Enhydrobacter sp.: one gene and its partner. The protein of the gene in region 2 interacts with the protein of the main gene of each other region in a pairwise test. Links are inferred from orthologs where the notes say so. Each region holds a gene or a part of one and is shown on either strand. Other genes may lie near its edges.

What was found.
Region 1: the proteins of OJF58_RS25870 (region 2) and purT interact in binary tests that used the Escherichia coli proteins (3 or more experiments, as listed by UniProt). The link is inferred for Enhydrobacter sp. from one-to-one orthologs.

What each region holds. Positions count from the first base shown.
Region 1 is NZ_CP126889.1:2,009,154-2,012,229, forward strand. What follows is about bases 95-3,035. They hold purT (formate-dependent phosphoribosylglycinamide formyltransferase), read left to right. Parts: upstream 95-943; coding sequence 944-2,128; downstream 2,129-3,035. Other genes in these bases: OJF58_RS10120 (LLM class flavin-dependent oxidoreductase), read left to right, coding at 95-880; OJF58_RS10130 (hypothetical protein), read left to right, coding at 2,345-2,728; purH (bifunctional phosphoribosylaminoimidazolecarboxamide formyltransferase/IMP cyclohydrolase), read right to left, coding at 2,833-3,035. Outside these bases: more of OJF58_RS10120, read left to right, coding at 1-94; more of purH, read right to left, coding at 3,036-3,076. UniProt on the Escherichia coli protein: Involved in the de novo purine biosynthesis. Catalyzes the transfer of formate to 5-phospho-ribosyl-glycinamide (GAR), producing 5-phospho-ribosyl-N-formylglycinamide (FGAR). Formate is provided by PurU via hydrolysis of 10-formyl-tetrahydrofolate.
Region 2 is NZ_CP126889.1:5,204,920-5,208,026, reverse strand. The notes cover bases 42-3,013. They hold OJF58_RS25870 (polyprenyl synthetase family protein), read left to right. Parts: upstream 42-1,059; coding sequence 1,060-1,968; downstream 1,969-3,013. Other genes in these bases: dxs (1-deoxy-D-xylulose-5-phosphate synthase), read left to right, coding at 2,013-3,013; OJF58_RS25875 (exodeoxyribonuclease VII small subunit), read left to right, coding at 788-1,042; OJF58_RS25880 (IclR family transcriptional regulator), read right to left, coding at 42-521. In the rest of the region: more of OJF58_RS25880, read right to left, coding at 1-41; more of dxs, read left to right, coding at 3,014-3,107.

The DNA.
Region 1 (3,076 bases), 3.2 Mb from region 2 along the record:
GGTGTGGCTGGCCGAGCACCATTTCACCACCTTCAGCGTCTGCCCGTCGGTCCATATGTTGGGTGTGCTGGCGGCTGCGCGCACCCGGAAGTTGCGCATCGGGACGGCCGTGTCGCTCGCGGCGCTTTATCATCCCCTGCGGCTCGCCGAGGAGGTGGCGCTTCTGGACGTGCTGTCGGGCGGACGGGTGAACTGGGGCGCAGGCCGGGGCTTCGCCCATGCCGAGTTCAACGCTTTCGGCGTGCCGCCGGAGGAAAGCGCGGACCGCTTTCGCGAGGCCGTCGAGGTCGTGCTCAGGGCCTGGACCGAGGAGCGGCTGAGCTTCCAGGGCTGCCATTTCCAGTTCGACGACGTCGAGGTCCTGCCCAAGCCCCTGCAGCAACCGCATCCGCCGGTCTGGATGGCGGCGACGTCGGAGGGCGCCATCGACTGGGCGGCGAGCCGGGGCTTCTCCATCCTGATGGACCCGCATGCCTCCCTGGTGGAGCTGGGCGACAAGAGGCGGCGTTACAAGGCCAAGCTCGCCGAGGCGGGCTTCTCCGACCGGGGGCGCGATATTCCGGTGGCGCGGCTGGTCGCGCTGGCCGCCACCAAGGCCAAGGCGGCCGAGGTCGCCCGTCGTGGCGCGCAATGGCTGGTCGATGCCTATGCCGGCCCGCAGCACCCCCACCGCAAGTCGATGCAGATGGCTCGCAGCTACGATGGCAAGGACCCGGCGCAGCACTATGTCGACAGCGTGATCCTGCACGGCACGCCCGCCGCTGTCGTCGAGCAGATTACGGCGCTCAAGGAGGAGATCGACCTCGACTACCTGATGTGCGCGCCGCTCAGCCGCGAGACGTTCCGGCTGCTGGCCGACGAGGTCGCCCCCAGGCTGTGAACATCGCTTCGGCGACGCCCGTCCGCCGCTGGGCCTCGCCCGGTGCGCTGCTATCATGAGGGCATGAAGAAATTCGGGACTCCTCTCAAGCCGTCATCGGTCAGGATCATGCTGCTGGGCTCGGGCGAGCTCGGCAAGGAAGTGGCCATCGAGGCCATGCGGCTCGGGGTCGAGGTGATCGCCTGCGATCGCTACGACAACGCGCCGGCCATGCTGGTCGCCAATCGGGCGCATGCCTTCAACATGCGCGACGGCGCCGCGTTGCGAGGGATCGTCGAACGGGAGCGGCCGCATTTCATCGTGCCCGAGATCGAGGCCATCGCGACCGACACGCTGGTCGAGCTCGAGAAGGAGGGTTGGACGGTGGTGCCGACCGCGCGCGCCACGCGGCTCACGATGGATCGCCGCGGCATCCGCAAGCTCGCGGCCGAGAAGCTCGGACTGCCCACCTCGCCCTATCGCTTTGCCGCGAGCCTCGCGGAGCTGGGGGATGGCGCCCGCGCCGTCGGCTTTCCCTGCTTCGTCAAGCCCACCATGTCCTCCTCGGGACACGGCCAGAGCGTGGCGCGCGGGCCGCGCGATCTCGCCCGAAGCTGGCGATACGCGGTGGAAGGCTCGCGCGCCGACACGGGGATGGTCATTGTCGAGGGCGCGATCGACTTCGACTACGAGATCACTCTGCTCACCGTGCGGCACGCCAGGGGCATCGGCTTCTGCGCGCCCATCGGTCATCTCCAGATCGACGGCGACTATCGCGAAAGCTGGCAGCCTCATCCCATGTCCGCCAGCGCGCTCAGCAAGGCTCGCATGATCGCGCGCAAGGTGGTCGACGACCTGTGCGGCCGCAAAGGTCGCGGGCTGTTCGGCGTGGAGCTGTTCGTCAAGGGCAACCGGGTCTGGTTCTCGGAATTGTCGCCGCGCCCGCACGATACCGGCATGGTGACCATGGTCTCGCAGGACATGAGCGAGATGGAGCTCCATGTGCGCGCCATCCTCGGCCTGCCCATTCCCCTGATCGCCTGCAGGCCCGGCGCGTCGGTGCCTATTGTCGCGGAGGGCGAGATCGACGATCCGACCTATGCCGGTATCGACCGGGCGCTTGCGCAAGCGGGCACCTCGGTGCGCCTTTTCGGCAAGCCCGAAGTCAAGGGCCATCGCCGCATGGCCGTGGCCCTGGCAACCGGCAGAAGCGTGAAAGAGGCGCGGCGGAACGCCAAAGCGGCGGCGAAGCAGATCAAGGTGTGCTAGACTGCTTAATGCCAGCCACCTGACTGCTGCGACGAAATGGTGGCGTGAGCAACAACAGCAGCCTCCTCCTCCTCCCGCCGTTAATTGCTGGCGGGCACACGCACGTGAAGCAAGATGGTGTGGATCTTGCGTGTTCCGAAACTGGTCGCGCTGCACCTTGACCAAGGTGTTGCGCGCACCACTTGAGAATCGAGTCTTACTAGCAAGGAGGTCGATATGTGTGATTACTCACTCGAAGCGTATCAGTCACGACCTGCCGCAGTCGGTGAGAAACTCACCCTTGAGCGCTTTCCGAGTGGCTCAATGGGATTTACCTCGGCGCCAACCTGCGACTTGGCGGTTTGCGTCGCGGCGGACAGCCACCTGCGCCTCGAAGGCATCGGGGAAACTGTCCAGAAAGCCTATGGCGTAGGACCAATCGAGGAGGTCGTCATGACCCGCCTCGAAAGCGGTCCGCACAAGGATGCCGTTCGGTTTTCCAATGGAACTGAAGTGTCGCTGCAAAGGCTCGATCGCGGGCTGACCGCCGTGATGCTGGGATCCGACGAGGACCTGATCGACATCGCCAAGATCGCCGGCAAGACGCCGGAGTACGCCTAGCCGCGTTGATGGCGTCGGCGTTCCGCGCGATGGCCTGAGGCCAAAGCGCGATGACGGGCCGCCCTGGTATTTCCCGGGCGGCAGGGGCGGCGAATGGCCGTCAATCAATGACGGAAATGGCGCATGCCCGTGAAGACCATGGCAAGGCCCGCCTGGTCGGCGGCGTCGATCACTGCTTGGTCGCGGATCGATCCACCGGGCTGGATGACGGCCGTCGCGCCGGCGTCGGCCGCGGCGAGCAAGCCGTCGGGGAAGGGGAAGAAGGCGTCGGAAGCGACCACGCTCCCGATGGCGGGATTTTGCGGCAACTTGGCGAGTTCGCCTGACTCGGCGGCCCGGATGGCGGCA
Region 2 (3,107 bases):
AGATAGGCTCGACCCATCGCCGTCGAGGCCATCGGCACGCGCGTGCCGACGTCGTGGGTGATCGCGACGACCGACGGGCCGCGGCAGGCCTCGAGATAGATCATCGAGTGACGGTCGCGGCCGCCCAGCGCGGTCGAGGCGTTGAGGGCGTGCGCGAGCTGCTCGAGCGGGCCGCGCGAGGCGCGGCGGACGTCCATGCTGGAGATCGCCGCGTAGCCGAGGGCCAGCACCGACGCACCGAGCTCATATTTGCGGAAGCGACGAATATAGTTGAGGTAGCCGAGCTCGGTCAGGGTATGGGTGAGCCGGGCCACGGTCGGCTTGGGCAGGCCGGTGCGGTGGGCGATCTCCTGGTTGCCCAGCATGCCCTCGCCGGCGTGGAAGGCGCGGAGGATGTCGAGGCCACGTGCCAAGGCGGTGACGAACTGGCGGTCCTTGGACGGAAGGCCTTCGCCGAGTCCATTCTCGAGGGAACTCTGCAGGGCCGCGGTTCGCGTGACGAGGTGGCTGACATTGCCCATGTGCGTTCTTCTCCTGTGGTGAATGGCCGTTTATTTTCTGTCCGAAAGCTGCCATTCCGTCAGCCTTGCTGCAACGCCGCGAAGCCGATTTTGGCCTGCGAACATGCAAAGCCGCCATGCTGCAATCGCGGGTTTTGGGCCTCAGGGGTTGTCGAACCGGCCGCGACTTCCCTTTTGCCGCTCAATTTGCATGCTTTCCCCACCGCGCCGCTGGCCCCGGCCAGCATCGGCGGCTAGCATGCGCCGCCCACTCTGAGAGAACGAAATTGGCCAAAGAACCGACCTTGCCCAAGGATATCGCGAGCCTGTCCTTCGAGGATGCCCTCAAGGAGCTGGAAGGCATCGTCCAGCAGCTCGAGCGCGGGCAGGTGAAGCTGGACGAGGCCATTTCGGCCTACGAACGTGGCGCCCTGCTGAAGCAGCACTGCGAGCAGAAGCTTGCGGAAGCCAAGATGAAAGTGGAGAAGATCGTCTTCGCCGCGGATGGCTCGGTCAGCAGCCAGCCTGCCGAGCTGACCTGAGGCCGATCCCGCTTCCCATGCCGTTGTCGTCGTATCGCGACTTCAGTGCCGCCCTGGCGTTTGCCGCCGAGTCGGTCGAGCACACCATGGAACGCCTGCTTCCCAAGGGGGAAACCGGCGAAGCCCGCGTGTTCGAGGCGATGCGCTATTCGAGCGTCGGCGGCGGCAAGCGCCTGCGGGCCTTTTTCGTGCTGGCAGGCGCCACGTTGTTCAAGGTCGGCGCGCTCGCCGCGATGCGCACCGCCAGCGCCATCGAGTTCGTGCACGCCTATTCGCTGATCCACGACGATCTGCCCGCCATGGACGACGACGACCTGCGGCGCGGCAAGCCCTCCTGCCACAAGCAGTTCGACGAGGCGACGGCCATCCTTGCCGGCGACGCCCTGCAGGCGCTCGCCTTCGAGGTGCTGGCGCACGAGGACACGCATGGCGATCCGGCGGTGCGGACGGTGTTGGTGGCCGAGCTCGCGAAGGCCGCCGGCGCCCATGGCATGGTCGGCGGCCAGATGCTCGATCTGCTGGCCGAGACGCAGGGACCGGACATGTCGATCGGTGCCATCACGCGCCTGCAGCGGCTCAAGACGGGGGCGCTGATCTCCTTCTCCTGCACCGCCGGCGCGATCCTCGGCAAGGCGGCCGAGCCGTCGCGGCTCGCATTGTCCGCTTATGCACACGACCTCGGCCTCGCGTTTCAGATCGTCGACGACCTGCTCGATGTCGAAGGCAGCGCGGAGGAGATCGGCAAGACGCCCGGCAAGGACCGGGCGGCCGGCAAGGCCACCTTCGTGTCGATTCTCGGCCTCGAACGGGCCCGCGCCCAGGCGATGTTGCTGGCGACCCAGGCGAAGGCACATCTTGAACCCTTCGGCCCTGCCGCGCATTTGCTGAGGCAGGCGGCGGATTTTGTCGTTTCGCGGCGCGCCTGAACGTAGCAGAAGGCTATAGTGAGTTCCAAGGGCACACCAGTTTCATGACTCAAAGCACCACGCCGCTTCTCGATACGGTCGCCACGCCCACCGACATCCGTCGGTTGCGGCCCGACCAGTTGCGCCAGCTCGCCGACGAGCTGCGCCAGGAGACGATCTCCGCCGTGTCCGTGACGGGGGGCCATCTCGGTGCGGGTCTCGGCGTGGTCGAGCTCACGGTGGCGCTGCATTACATCTTCGACACGCCGCGCGACCGGCTGATCTGGGACGTCGGCCACCAGGCCTACCCGCACAAGATCGTCACCGGCCGGCGCGACCGCATCCGCACCTTGCGCCAGGAGGGCGGGCTGTCGGGATTCACGCGCCGCAGCGAAAGCGAATATGACCCGTTCGGCGCCGCGCATTCGTCGACCTCGATCTCGGCCGGTCTGGGCATGGCCGTCGGTCGCGATCTCGCCGGCCGCAACAACCGCGTGGTGGCGGTCATCGGCGACGGGGCGATGAGCGCCGGCATGGCGTACGAGGCGATGAACAATGCCGGCGCCCTGCGCAGCAAGCTGATCGTCGTGCTGAACGACAACGACATGTCGATCGCCCCGCCGGTCGGCGCGATGTCGGGCCATCTGTCACGCCTCCTGTCGGGCCGGCCCTATGTGACGCTGCGCAATATCGGCCGGTCGTTCGCGGAAGCCCTGCCGAGGCCGCTCGAGAAGGCGGCCAAGCGGGCCGAGGAGTTCGCGCGCGGCTTCGTGGCCGGCGGCACGCTGTTCGACGAGCTCGGCTTCTACTATGTCGGTCCGGTCGACGGTCACAATCTCGACCATCTTCTGCCGATCCTGAAGAACGCGCGCGACAGCGACCTCGACAAGCCGATCCTCGTCCATGTGGTCACGCAGAAGGGCAAGGGCTACCCGCCGGCCGAGAACAGCGCCGACAAATATCATGGTGTCGTGAAGTTCGACGTCATCACCGGCAAGCAGGCGAAGCCGGTGGCCAACGCGCCGGCCTACCAGGCGGTGTTCGCCAAGGCGCTGATCGCCGAGGCGGAGACGGACGACAAGATCGTCGCCATCACCGCGGCGATGCCGTCCGGCACCAGCGTCGACAAGTTCGCCGAGCGCTTTCCCAACCGCTGCTTC